4 regions of the Arthrobacter sp. V1I9 genome follow, and region 2 is predicted to be linked to each of the others. Evidence: riboswitches for the same ligand, from Rfam matches in the RefSeq annotation. Region 2 holds a riboswitch; each other region holds the start of a gene.
What was found. A riboswitch is a leader RNA that binds a small molecule or an ion and turns the genes downstream of it on or off. The one in region 2 is predicted to bind thiamine pyrophosphate.

Region 1: another riboswitch for thiamine pyrophosphate. It lies ahead of QFZ70_RS05660 (FAD-dependent oxidoreductase); the one in region 2 lies ahead of thiC (phosphomethylpyrimidine synthase ThiC).
Region 3: another riboswitch for thiamine pyrophosphate. It lies ahead of thiD (bifunctional hydroxymethylpyrimidine kinase/phosphomethylpyrimidine kinase); the one in region 2 lies ahead of thiC (phosphomethylpyrimidine synthase ThiC).
Region 4: another riboswitch for thiamine pyrophosphate. It lies ahead of QFZ70_RS00310 (ECF transporter S component); the one in region 2 lies ahead of thiC (phosphomethylpyrimidine synthase ThiC).

What each region holds. Positions count from the first base shown of each region.
Region 1 covers NZ_JAUSYU010000001.1:1,188,284-1,191,483, forward strand. Annotated here, with positions in the region: gene QFZ70_RS05650 (RNB domain-containing ribonuclease) at 1-649, opposite strand, end outside; gene thiE (thiamine phosphate synthase) at 765-1,499, opposite strand; TPP riboswitch at 1,527-1,645, shown strand; gene QFZ70_RS05660 (FAD-dependent oxidoreductase) at 1,638-2,990, shown strand; gene thiS (sulfur carrier protein ThiS) at 2,987-3,200, shown strand, end outside.
Region 2 covers NZ_JAUSYU010000001.1:1,509,030-1,512,229, forward strand. Annotated here, with positions in the region: gene thiC (phosphomethylpyrimidine synthase ThiC) at 1-1,475, opposite strand, end outside; TPP riboswitch at 1,471-1,578, opposite strand; gene QFZ70_RS07080 (amidohydrolase family protein) at 1,656-2,738, shown strand; gene QFZ70_RS07085 (VOC family protein) at 2,849-3,200, shown strand, end outside.
Region 3 covers NZ_JAUSYU010000001.1:1,653,674-1,656,873, forward strand. Annotated here, with positions in the region: gene QFZ70_RS07900 (Rne/Rng family ribonuclease) at 1-895, shown strand, start outside; TPP riboswitch at 1,062-1,159, shown strand; gene thiD (bifunctional hydroxymethylpyrimidine kinase/phosphomethylpyrimidine kinase) at 1,167-2,690, shown strand; gene rplU (50S ribosomal protein L21) at 2,953-3,200, shown strand, end outside.
Region 4 covers NZ_JAUSYU010000001.1:68,272-71,471, forward strand. Annotated here, with positions in the region: gene QFZ70_RS00295 (DUF4383 domain-containing protein) at 1-366, opposite strand, end outside; gene QFZ70_RS00300 (hypothetical protein) at 475-684, opposite strand; gene QFZ70_RS00305 (heme-degrading domain-containing protein) at 773-1,315, opposite strand; TPP riboswitch at 1,388-1,529, shown strand; gene QFZ70_RS00310 (ECF transporter S component) at 1,584-2,207, shown strand; gene QFZ70_RS00315 (ABC transporter ATP-binding protein) at 2,207-3,200, shown strand, end outside.

The sequences.
Region 1 (3,200 bases), 320 kb from region 2:
CCGGCATGTTCAGGCTCGCGCCGCCCCGGGCCCGTTCCAGCTCCACGCGCTTGAGCCCCACCTCTTTGAGGAGCTGCAGTACCGGCGAGGCGGAGCCGGCATCGAGTTCGGCCTGCACCCCTTTATAGCTGAGCTTCGCGCGGCTGCGCATCCTGGCCCGTTTCACGGTCACCGAGTTCACCTCGGCGGCGCTGTCCAGGCGGAAGTCCCAGACGAAGGCAGAACAGTCCTGGCCGGGGAGGAGGCTGCCGGCCTGTTCGCTGATCACTTCCGGATGCAGCGGGATCCGCCCGTCGGGGGCGTAGAAGGTCTGGCCCCGGCGTCGCGTTTCTGCGTCCAGGGGCCCGCCGGGGTTCACAAAGGCGGGGACATCCGCAATCGCGTACAGCACGTGGTAGCCATCGCCGTCGGCTTCAATAAACAGCGCCTGGTCCAGGTCCGTGGACGACGCCGGATCGATGGTGATGAAGTCGACGCCGGTGAGGTCCTCGTCAGGGAGCTGCAGGGACTCAACTGCCGCTTTCGCGTCAGCCACCGCGTCCTCAGGGTAGGAGCCCGGCAGCTCGAGCTCGGTCCGCAGGGCGCCCAGAGCTTCCTCGAGCGCGTTGGTGTGCTCGTGGACGTTGGGACCCAGCCGATGGTATGACACGAAAATCAGCCTAGCCCGAATTCACGCCATAGTGCAGGCACCGGGCCCGGAGTGCCGTTGCTTGCCCTACCGCGGTACCGCGCCTTCGGAGGTGGTAGGTGGCAGGCAGCGGGTGTCAGGAGTTGGGGACATTTAGGGCGGCGAGCAGCGACGCTGCGGCGGCTGCCGGATCGCTGGCCTCCGTAATGGCGCGGACCACCACAATCCGGCGGGCGCCCGCTTCCACCACCTGCTCCACGTTGCTTTGGTCGATGCCGCCGATCGCAAACCAGGGAACACCGCCGTCGGGCTGCCCATCCTGCCCTGAACGCGCAGCTTCGGCGGCATACCGCACCAGCTCGAGCCCGACGGCGGCCCGCCCGGGCTTGGTGGGGGTTGCCCAGACCGGGCCGACGCAGAAGTAGTCCAGCCCCGCGGGGGCTGCGGCCGCAGCGAGGGCGGCGTCCACCTGCGCCGGGCTGTGGCTGGACAGGCCGATGGCCGCGTTGCCGTTGAGCAAGGTTCGCGCGGCGCCCAGCGGCAGGTCTTTTTGGCCGATGTGGAATACCGGCGAGCCGGACAGAATAGCGATGTCCGCCCTGTCGTTGACCGCCCACAGCCGGCCGTGTCGTTCTGCCGCCTCCTTGAGGACTGCCAGGAGCTCCAGCTCCTCCGCTGCCTCAATGGACTTGTCCCGAAGCTGGATGATGTCCACCCCGCCGGCAAATGCTGCATCGACGAACTGGTCAAAGTCGCCGCGGTCCGTGCGGGAATCCGTGCAGAGGTAGAGGCGGGCGGCGTGGAGGCCGTTGCTGACCTTGGCATTGCTGAGGACATCGGTGCCGGCGGCGGGGGTATGGGTCACATTCATGGGGAAAAGACTAGTTCCTCTACACTTGCCTCGTACTGCGGGAGCCCGCGGCAGCTGTCACAAAGCGCCGGGCTGAGAGGGCGTCAGAGCCGACCGCTTGACCTGATCCGGTTAATGCCGGCGTAGGGAAGGAGACACATGCGCGTACCATCCAACTGCCCTGTAGACAGCACGCCCGGGCGCACGGACGGCATTATCCAGGCCGATGTGGCAGTCATCGGCGGCGGAGTCATCGGCCACAGCATCGCCTGGGAGGCGAAGCGCTCCGGCCGCGCAGTGGTGGTCATTGACGACGCACCGGGCTCCGGGGCCAGCTGGGCTGCCGCCGGAATGCTCGCTCCGGTCAGCGAACTGCACTACCAGGAGGAGGACCTCCTGGAACTCATGCTGGACGCCTCGGCCCGCTGGCCGGCTTTCGCCGCCCGACTCGCCGCGGCATCCGGGGCAGATCCGGGATACATCACGACGCCGACCCTCGCCGTGGGTGCCGACGCCGCCGACCGCCGTGCGCTGATGGACCTGCGCGCAGTCCAGCAGGCAAACGGCCTTTCCGTTGAACCGCTGACCATCCGGACTGCCCGGCAGCGCGAGCCACTTCTCAGTCCCGGGATTGCCTGCGCGCTGGACACCCCCGCAGACCACCAGGTGGATCCGCGGCTGCTGGTGGCCTGCCTGCAGGCTGCCTTGACCGGCGACGGTGCGGGGGACGGGGTCGGGAACAGGAACGGAGCCGCGGGGCCCGGCACTTCAGCAGCGGGCGCCGTCGACGATCACGCGGTCCTGGCCCGCGCTGCCGGTCTGTTGTGGCACGACGGAGCCGTTGCCGGCGTACGCCTCGCAGGCGGCGGAACGGTGCTGGCCGCCGAAACGGTCGTGGCGAACGGGCTGCATGCGGCAGCCCTGGAAGCACTACCCAAAGACTTGCACCTGCCGCTCCGGCCAGTCCACGGGGACATCCTGCGCCTCGCAGTTCCCGGCCATTTGCAGCCGCTGGTGACGTCCACCGTCCGCGGGCTGGTGCACGGCGTTCCGGTCTACATCGTGCCCCGCCGGGACGGCACGGTGGTGATCGGGGCAACCCAGCGTGAGGATACGCCGTCGGCCGCCGATGCCGTCTCCGCGGGGGGCGTGTACCAGCTCCTTCGCGACGCGCAGGTGCTGGTTCCCGCCGTCGCCGAACTCGAGCTGCTGGAATCCACGGCCCGGGCACGCCCCGGAACTCCGGACAACGCACCGCTGCTGGGGCGGGTTCCCGTCCCCGGCGGAGAGGCCCGTGACTCCGGGCACATTGCCGGCCTCATCATCGCCACCGGGTTCTTCCGCCACGGAGTCCTGCTGGCGCCGGCCGCTGCTGCCGTCTGCCTGGAGCTCCTGGACGGGTATGAAGACCCCCGCTGGGCTGCCTTCAACCCGGGCCGCTTCTCCGCCAAGCCAGGTGCCCGCACTCCTGCCCGCCTTCGCAACACACCGCCCATAAAGGAAACAGCATGAACATCACCTTGAACGGAACCCTGCACGTTGTGCCCGAGGGTGCCTCCATCACCGTGCTCGTCAGCGAGGTCACCGGGCGCCCCCTCGCTGCCAGCGGCCAGGCTACCGACGGCCGGAAACTTGGCGTGGCCGTGGCCCACAATTCGCAGGTCGTGCCCCGCAGCCAGTGGTTTGCCACTGCGCTCGCGGACGGCGACGACGTTGAGCTCG
Region 2 (3,200 bases):
AGGTCTGCTGCGTGCGCCGCAATCTTGTAGGTGATCACCCCTGTTTTGACGTCGTCCTTGTTGGGCAGGCCAAGATGTTCCTTGGGGGTGACGTAGCACAACATGGCGGTGCCGTAGCGGGCGATCTCCGTGGCACCGATGGCAGACGTGATGTGGTCGTACCCCGGCGCCACGTCGGTAACCAGCGGCCCCAACGTGTAGAAGGGCGCCCCCTTGCACAGCTCCTGCTGGCGTTCGACGTTCTCCCGGACCAGGTGGAACGGTATGTGGCCGGGGCCCTCCACCATCACCTGCACGTCGTATTCCCAGGCGCGCTGCGTCAGCTCGGCCAGGGTGTCCAGTTCGGCGAACTGCGCGGCATCGTTGGCGTCCGCCGTCGCGCCGGGTCGCAGGCCGTCGCCCAACGAAAACGCGACGTCGTACCTGGCGAAGATTTGGCAAAGCTCGTCGAAGTGCGTGTAAAGGAAGTTTTCGCGGTGATGCGCCAGGCACCAGCCTGCCATGATCGACCCGCCGCGGGACACGATGCCGGTCACCCGGTTGGCGGTCAGGGGAACGTACCGGAGCAGGACTCCGGCGTGGATGGTCATGTAGTCCACGCCTTGTTCGCACTGCTCTATGACGGTATCGCGGAATATTTCCCAGGTCAGCGCGTTCGCTTCGCCGTTGACCTTCTCAAGGGCCTGGTAGATGGGGACGGTGCCGATCGGAACCGGCGAGTTGCGGATGATCCATTCCCTGGTGGTGTGGATATCGTCGCCGGTGGACAGGTCCATGACGGTGTCAGCGCCCCACTGCGTGGCCCACTGCAGCTTGTCCACCTCTTCCGCGATGGAACTGGTGACGGCCGAGTTGCCGATGTTGGCGTTGATCTTCACCAGGAAGGCCTTGCCGATGATCATGGGTTCGGACTCGGGGTGGTTGATGTTGTTGGGAATGATGGCGCGGCCGGCAGCCAGTTCGCTGCGGACCAGTTCCACATCGCAGTTCTCCCGCAGCGCCACGAAACGCATTTCCGGCGTGATGGTGCCCTGCCGTGCATAGTGCATCTGCGTCACCGTCCTGCCTTCGATGGCGCGGCTCGGCACGGGCGGCGTGCCCTTCCACTCCACGCTGGCGGCACCGCGGCGGACAGCCGAGCGGCCGTCATCGAACAGGTTCCGTCCCCTGCCGCCGTAGGTTTCCGTGTCTCCACGTGCTGCTATCCACTCGGCGCGGAAGGGGTTGAGTCCACGGACGGGGTCGCTTCCCGGGCCGGCCGTCCGGTAGGTGCGAAACGGGCCGTTGGCCTCGCCGTTTGGCGAGTCCGCCAGGGAAATCTCAGTGACGGGCACCCGGATACCAGAGGTTTCATCGTGGATATAGGCCAGCGAATGGGACTTCAGCGACTGGGTAACAAGTGGCTGGTCCTGGCCGCCGGCCGTCATACCGGACGGAATGTGGGCAGGGCTCAGCTGTGCTTTTGGTGTACTCAAGGGAATACTCACTTCCTTCGCCGGCATTACCCGGACAGGTTCAACGGTCGCAGGCTGCGTTAGCCCGATCTCAGCCCCTGCAGGGGCACCCGTGTGGTCAGGAACGAAGCTACCACAGCCGTCCGGGAGCGGCTTGTCACATTGCCGGTGCTAGCCTGACTGGCGAGGAAGAGGGACCAAATGGCGGAAATTATAGAATTCAGCGGCCCGGTGCTCACCGGGCCGGACACCGTGCGGCGGGGACTGTGGTCCGTTGACGGGCTGTTGACCTTCACCCGGCCGCCGCACGTTCCCGGACGGGTCCTGGACGGCTGGGTGCTTCCGGGCTTCGTTGATGCCCACTGCCACATCGGGCTGGGACCCGGCGGCGCGGTGGATCCTGCGACGGCGGAGGAACAGGCCCGGACGGACCTGAACGCAGGCACACTGCTGGCCCGGGACGCCGGTTCCCCTGCTGACACCCGCTTCCTGCAGGACAGCCGCGACGCGCCGGTGCTGATCCGGGCCGGCAGGCATCTAGCCAGGACCGGCCGGTACTTACGGGGTTTCGCTGAGGAAGTTGAACCGGACGGCCTGGTGGAAGCCGTCCGGAAGCAGGCCCGGGACGGCGACGGCTGGGTCAAGCTTGTGGGGGACTGGATCGACCGCGGCGCCGGTGACCTGGCGCCGTCGTTTCCCGCCGCCGTCGTTAGGGACGCTGTCCAGGCGGTGCATGACGAAGGCGCCCGGATCACCGCGCATTGCTTTGCCGAAGACACCCTGGACCAAATGCTGGACGCGGGTATCGACTGCATCGAACACGCCACCGGGCTCCTGCCGCGGCACCTCCCGCGGTTCGTGGAGCAGGGCGTACCCATCGTTCCCACCCTCATCAACATCGCCACGTTCCCGGACATCGCCGCGCAGGCGGAGCCCAAGTTTCCCCGCTACGCCGCACACATGCGCGCGCTGTGGGAGCGCCGGGCGGAGCGGGTGCTGGAGGCGTACGCGGCGGGGGTGCAGATCTACGCCGGTACCGATGCCGGCAGCGTCATACGGCACGGCAGGATCGCCGATGAAATCCTTGCCCTCCATCACGCAGGGCTTCCCATGGCCGCTGCCCTCGACGCCGCCTGCTGGGGCGCCCGGGAGTGGCTGGGCGCCGAGGGTCTGCAGGAGGGAGCCCGCGCCGACGTCGTGCTGTGCAGGGAGGATCCGCGGAAGGTTCCGGAAACGGTCAGCGGGCTGGCACACGTTGTGCTGGGCGGCCGCGTCCTTCGTTGATGCCGGCATCGGGAGGAACTTTTGCGGCACTTGGAATAAATTGAAGCTTCAAGTAATTTTAATAGTCATAGGCCCCCACCCCAAAGGGCCCCAGCACCGGGAGTTCCCACATGACTGCAGAAGCCGCAAGCCAGGACCTTCTTCCCGCCGACCTCACCATGGGCGCCGTGATGCTCAAGGTCGGCGACATGAAGGTTATGACCGATTACTACCAGCGGGCCCTTGGGCTTGAGGTTGTCGCCGAGCAGGACGGCGGAATCTACCTCGGCCGCCTGCAGAAGCCCCTGGTCCACCTTGCGCCCGCTCCCGGGCTGAACCTCCCGGGCAGGGGAGAGGCCGGCCTCTTCCATACGGCGCTGCTGTTTGACAACCAGGCAGACCTCGCAGCCACCATCGCCACCGCGGCACAGTTCGAGCCCCGCTCGTTCACGGGCAGCGCCGATCACCTCGTCAGTGAGGCCT
Region 3 (3,200 bases), 140 kb from region 2:
TGAGCACCACGTCCAGCGGTCAGACAGCCGTCCCGAAGCCCGCAGCGAAAGCCACCGCAACGAGGCCCCGCGCATCGACAGCAGCCAGCCGGGCGTACGTCCGGACCGCAAACGGCGGCGGGGCCGCGGCGGCCAGCAGCCGGACATTGCCCCGGCAGTTGCCGTGCACGTCCACACGGTCCAGCCCGACCCCACGGACGCTGAGCGGCACGCCAAGGCGGAGGCTACCCGGTTGGCCCTCGCCAACATCGCCGCCGCAGCACATGCAGCCCACCTGCACGACGACGAAGTGGCGGCAGCCAGGCAGGCGGCTGCGGAGCAGCCAGCCCCTGCAGTGGACGCTGCAAGGCGCGACGACGATACGCGTCCGGCTGCCGTGCTCACCTTCGGCGGTGAGAAGGTGGTGTTGCCCTTCGTTGAGCACGCTGAAGAGCAGCAGCCGAAACCGGCTCTGACCCTGGACCGGCTCGCTGAAGCCTTCGCCCACCTCGGCCAGCCGGCGAGAGCGGAAGCGCAGCCCGAGCAGGCAGAACCGGAGGAGAAGCCGGCGGAGCGCGGGGAACCGGTCCAGCCCGCACAGGTGCCGGTTGCTTCAGCCGCTGCTGCAGCACCCGCCAAGGACTACACCGACCACACTCTGGAGCAGTCCCGGCAGCGCCGGCCGCGGCGCAACCGCAGTGCCAGCCGTGCCCAGGGAGCTGCCAACGAAACCACAGTGCAGCACCATGAAAGCGTGGCGGCGGCCAGCACAGGGCATACGCACGAGGCAAAGGCCCCGGCGCCGGCCGGTACCGCGGACTCCAGTGGAGGAAGCGCAGGCACCGAAAAACCGGCAGCAAAGCCGGCCGATGCGCCCATCATCCTGGGCGTAGGGGTGCCTGCCTCGGAGCTCTAGGAGCCACCAGTACGGAATGCCCGGTCAGCCACAGCAGTGGCCGGCCGGGCATCCTGCGTTAACTCCAGTAGATGAAGTGCAGTCTCGGCCTAAGCAGGGAACGAAGAGCAGGTGCCGGTCGCAATGTGTCACCTTCGGACTGCGCCTGGCAAAAAAGCTAGGCTGGGGAAACGACACGGGGTGCCGCGCAGAGAGCCGGCTGAGATCCACACCCGTTGAACCTGTCCGGTTAGCACCGGCGAAGGGATGTCTCTTGTCTGCGACTCTTGTAATGCCCACTGCCTCCCCGGCAACCTTCACTGCGGCACCAACAACACCAGGCCGGCAAATACCACGGGTCCTCTCCATCGCCGGCTCCGATCCTTCCGGCGGCGCCGGCATCCAGGCCGACCTGAAGAGCATCGCAGCGCTCGGAGGCTACGGGATGGCTGCCATTACTGCCCTCACCGCCCAGAACACGCACGGTGTCCGGTCCGTTCACGTGCCCCCTGCCGCGTTCCTGGTTGAGCAGCTGGATGCCATCAGTGACGACATCGGCATAGATGCCGTGAAAATCGGGATGCTGGGCAACGCCGAGGTGATCGAGGCGGTGGGGGCGTGGGTCCGGAAGGTGCGTCCCGCCGTCGTGGTCCTGGACCCGGTGATGGTTGCCACCAGTGGTGACCGCCTCCTGCAGGAGTCCGCGGAAGCGGCACTGCGCGCGCTCCTGCCGCTTGCCCACCTCATTACCCCCAACCTGGCGGAGCTCGCCATGCTCGTTGGCGGGGATCTGCAGGACAGTTGGGCCGGGGCAGTGGAACAGGGCCGCGCCCTCGCCGCTGCCACGGGCGCAACAGTGCTGGTCAAGGGCGGCCACCTGGAGGGCAACGAGTGCCCCGATGCGCTGGTCAGCACCACCGGCCTGCTCTCCAATGAAGTGGTGGTGGTGCAGGGGGAGCGGCTGGAAACCCGGAACAGCCACGGCACCGGCTGTTCGCTCTCGTCCGCAATGGCAACCGCCCAGGCGCGGCTGGGGAACTGGGAAGCGTCCCTCCGGGAGGTCAAGCCCTGGCTCGCCGGCGCTCTTGAGGCATCCGAAGCGCTGGAGGTGGGAACGGGCAGCGGGCCCGTGCACCACTTCCATCACCTCCGGCCGCAGCCTTCCAAAGGGAGCTTCGCGGCACAACTCCGGGGCGAAGCGCAGCAGTACCTGGATGACATCCATGCCTTGGACTTCATCCGCAACCTGGCTTCAGGCAGGTTGGAGGAGCATAAGTTTGCGTATTACCTTGCACAGGACGCCATCTACCTCAACGGCTATTCGCGCGTACTGGCCAGGGCGAGTGCGCTTGCACCCACCGAGGCAGAACAGCTCTTCTGGGCGGCCTCAGCAGGGCAGTGCCTCGAGGTCGAGTCGGAGCTCCACCGCTCGTGGCTGGCCACGCGGAAGGTCCGGCCCCGGCTGGGCCCGGTGACCAAGTCCTACGTGGACCACCTGACCGCGGCATCGGCGTCGGGCAGCTACGCGGTTCTGGCGGCGGCCGTCCTGCCCTGCTTCTGGCTCTACGCGGAGGTGGGGGCAACGCTGCACGCCCAGTTCGTTGCCGCCGGCGAACCTCCGGCGCACCCTTATGCCAACTGGCTGCGCACCTACGCCGACGAAGACTTCGCAGCTGCCACCCGGAGGGCCGTAGCAATAGTGGATGAAGCGGGGCGCAAGGCCTCCGCCGCGGACCGGTTGGCCATGGTCACGGCCTTCAAGCAGTCCTGCCGGCTGGAGGTGGACTTCTTCGACGCGCCGCGCCTCCACTCCTGACCACTCGCGAGCGGGTTGGCCGGTACTATGGTGGGGCATGGTGCGGACGCCGGAGTTGAACTGTGGTAACTATCACAGACAATCGGCCGGGACCAGCCTCATTTGCGGCCGGAGACAAAATTAGCGTATTCTGGATCTTCGGTGCTTACGCCAACACTTGGGTTATGACCCCACGGCGTTGAGGCACAGCGAGAAACCAGGCTTTCATGGCCGGTTCCGCACGCAAATTTTGTAATAAACGTCGAGAGAAGTGAGTTCCCAAGTGGTGTACGCGATTGTCCGCGCAGGCGGCCGGCAAGAGAAGGTTTCCGTTGGAGACTTCGTTACCCTGAACCGCGTCGCCGGTGGAGCTGGCAGCACCATTCAGCTGCCCGCGCTGCTCCTGGTTGATGGTGACAAGGTCACCACCGCCGCTGCTGACCTGGCCAAGGTAACTGTTACGGCTGAGATCCTGAACGACCTCCGTGGTCCGAAGATTGTGATCCAGAAGTTCAAGAACAAGACCGGCTA
Region 4 (3,200 bases), 1.4 Mb from region 2:
GTCGGCGCCGTTGAGGGGGACAAAGTTTGCTGGGGTCTCATCGCCCACCAGGAGGCCGTACAGCCACAGGACGAGGTAGATGACGCCCCCGTAAATGAGGAAGCTCCTTGCCTGTTGGTGGGTCCTCGCCAACAGCAGTCCGGCCGCCCCGAAGGCCAGGTGCACGATGTTGTGCAGGACCGACACCTGGAAGACACCCATAAGCAGGGCTCCCGAACCGTGTCCGGCCATGCCCAGCGATTCGTAATTACTGGTGATCCCGGGGATGAACCCCAGGATACCCACCAGCAGGAAGAGGGCACCCGTTGCAAGGGCCGCCTTTTGCAGGCCTGTCCTCGCTCCGGTGGCGCGGATGCTGACTGTCATGACCTGTCTCCTCAAAAGCTTGGAGACAACATAGTAAGCATGATTACTAATATAAGCTAAGTGGGGCCATCAGCCGCTGCCCGCAATTTCCGCGGCCGCTGGTGGCCCTTAATCCTCCAGGGCGCTCCACACATAGGGGTTTGGATGGTGCCCGCCGCGACGGCCGTGCTCGTACCCCTGCTGCCAGGCATTCCCGACGGCGGACACCAGTTCCGCCAGCAGGGGATAGTAAGGGTGGTCCGGGCCGATGTAGATCATTTCCTCCGCGGCCTTGTCCACCGCCGCCCGCACCTGGTTGTCGGCTGCATTACCGAGCATGGCGCCCCTCCTTTGGAACTTCCTGCCACCCGCTTTGAATGTACTCCGGGCGTTCCTGGGGGTCCATCGCGCCCGTTGAGGCCCCGCGTCAGTCCGTGCGCATGGAGCTGAGGACCTCGCGCAGGGCCTGTACCACCAGGTTGTGGTCCTGCACTTGGGGAAGCCCTGAAACAGTTACCGTAGCCACCGCGCCCACGCCAGTGACGTACACGGGGAACGAGCCGCCGTGCGCGGCGTACCGGCTCTGATCGAACCAGCCCTGGTCCTCAATCCGTCCGCCGCCGAGCCGGGCGCGCAGCCCCACCAGCAGGGAGGGCGCCTCGTACCTGGCGGCGGTGCGCTGTTTGGCCCGGATCCAGTGCTCGTTGTCCGGGGTGGCACCGGTCAGGGCCACATGGAACAGGACCTGCTCGCCCTTGGTGATGTCAATGGCGATGGGGAACTGGCCCTCCTTGCCCAACTCCACGAGCAGCAGCCCCAGGTTCAGTGCATCGTCCATGGAGAAGCCAGGAAACTGGAGCTCCCGGATTTCGCCCTCAATCCGGGCGATAAGCACTTGCAGCGAACCTTCCGGCTGGGTGGCATCGGAATCCGGATCGAACTCAGTCACATGCGGGGAATTGGCAGTCATGGCCCACAATCTACCCCTCCTCCGGTGTAAACTGGACCCCGCCCACCAGGGCAAATATTTACCAACAGAAACATTCAACGACAGGGGAGCGCCGCCGTCGGGGCATCACTGGCCAAGCCAGGATCCGCAGGTGGGCGCTGAGAGTGCGGACAGCCGCAGACCCTCGAACCTGATCCGGTTAGTACCGGCGCAAGGGAGTCGAGTTCTCGAAGTACTGCAGCGGCGTGCCGTTGCAATACTTTCCCCTCCTGTTCCTCAGGAGGATCGCATGGCAACTACAGCAATCAAGAAGACCACCAGCAGGTCCTGGCGCGTCGTGGACATCGTGGTGGCGGCGTTGATCGCCATCGCTGGCGGCGTCATTTTCTGGGCCTGGTCCCAGGGGGCGGCCGCAGTCTCGGCGCCCATGAACGCCCTATACCCGCCGCTGACCGGATTGTTGGCCGGCGGGTGGATGATCCCCGCGGTGCTGGGCATGCTCATCATCCGCAAGCCGGGAGCCGCACTCTTTTGCGAGACTGTTGCAGCCACCGGCGAACTGCTCATGGGCTCGCAGTACGGCGCCTCCGTGCTGTTCTCCGGGTTTGTCCAGGGTTTGGGTGCCGAGATCATCTTCGCGATTTTTGTGTACCGGAAGTTCAACCTGCCGGTTTCCCTGCTCGCCGGCGCTGCTGCCGGGCTGTTCTGCGGCCTGAATGACTCCTTCGCGCCCTGGGGCTGGAACATCGCCTATTCCGGCGGGGACAAGCTTGCCTACATCGTCTTCACCGCGATCTCCGGTGCCGTCATCGCAGGCGCGCTGTCCTGGATCGCCACCCGCGGCCTGGCGAAGACCGGAGTCCTGAGCTCCTTCGCGTCGCGCAGGGCAGCTACGGAGCCAGTCCTCTCCTGATGACAGCTCCTTCCCTTCACGGCGCGTCGGTGGCGGCGCGGCCGGCTGCCGTCACCGCCCGCGGCTGGGGCTGGCGGCATGCCGGGCGGTCCAGGCCCGCTGTCCGTGCCCTTGACCTGGACATCCGGCCGGGGGAGCGCGTGCTCCTGCTGGGCCCGTCCGGGGCAGGCAAGTCCACCCTCCTCCATGCCTTGGCCGGGGTGCTGGGGGACGCTGACGACACCGATGACGGCGGCGCGGCCGGGGATTCCGACGAGTCCGGTTCGCTGCTGATTGACGGCGCCTCCCCCCGCGAGCAGCGCGGCAGGGCCGGACTGATGCAGCAGGACCCGGAGACGCAGGTGGTCCTCTCGCGGGTAGGTGACGATGTCGCCTTCGGCGCCGAGAACCTCGCCGTGCCCCGCGCCGACATCTGGGCCCGCGTGCATGAGGCGCTGGACGACGTCGGGCTCTCCCACCTGCCGCTGGACCACCCGACGTCGGCCCTGTCCGGCGGGCAGAAACAGCGGCTGGCGCTCGCGGGCATCCTTGCCATGCGGCCGGGGCTGCTCCTCCTCGACGAGCCGACGGCCAACCTGGATCCCGCCGGGGTGGTGGAGGTGCGTGACGCCGTTGGCCGTTGCCTCGACAAAACCGGGGCAACGCTGGTGGTGGTGGAGCACCGCGTGTCTGTCTGGAAGGACCTGGTGGACCGGATCGTGGTGCTGCAGCCCGGCTCTTTGACGGATCCTGCCGTGCTGCTGGATGGGCCGCCGGACCAGGTTCTCAGGGAAGCCCGGAGCATGCTTATGGCGGCCGGGGTTTGGGTGCCTGGCCACGTTCCGGCTACGCGTCTGCGTGCGGCGGATCCTGCTCCCGGCAACGGGGACCTGCTGCTTGCCGCCGAGGAACTTGCCGTATCGCGGGAACGTGCCCGCCGCAAGGGTTTTCGCAAACTTGCGCCCGTGCCGGTGCAACAGGGCATTTCCGCGCAGGTCCGGGCAGGGCAGGCCC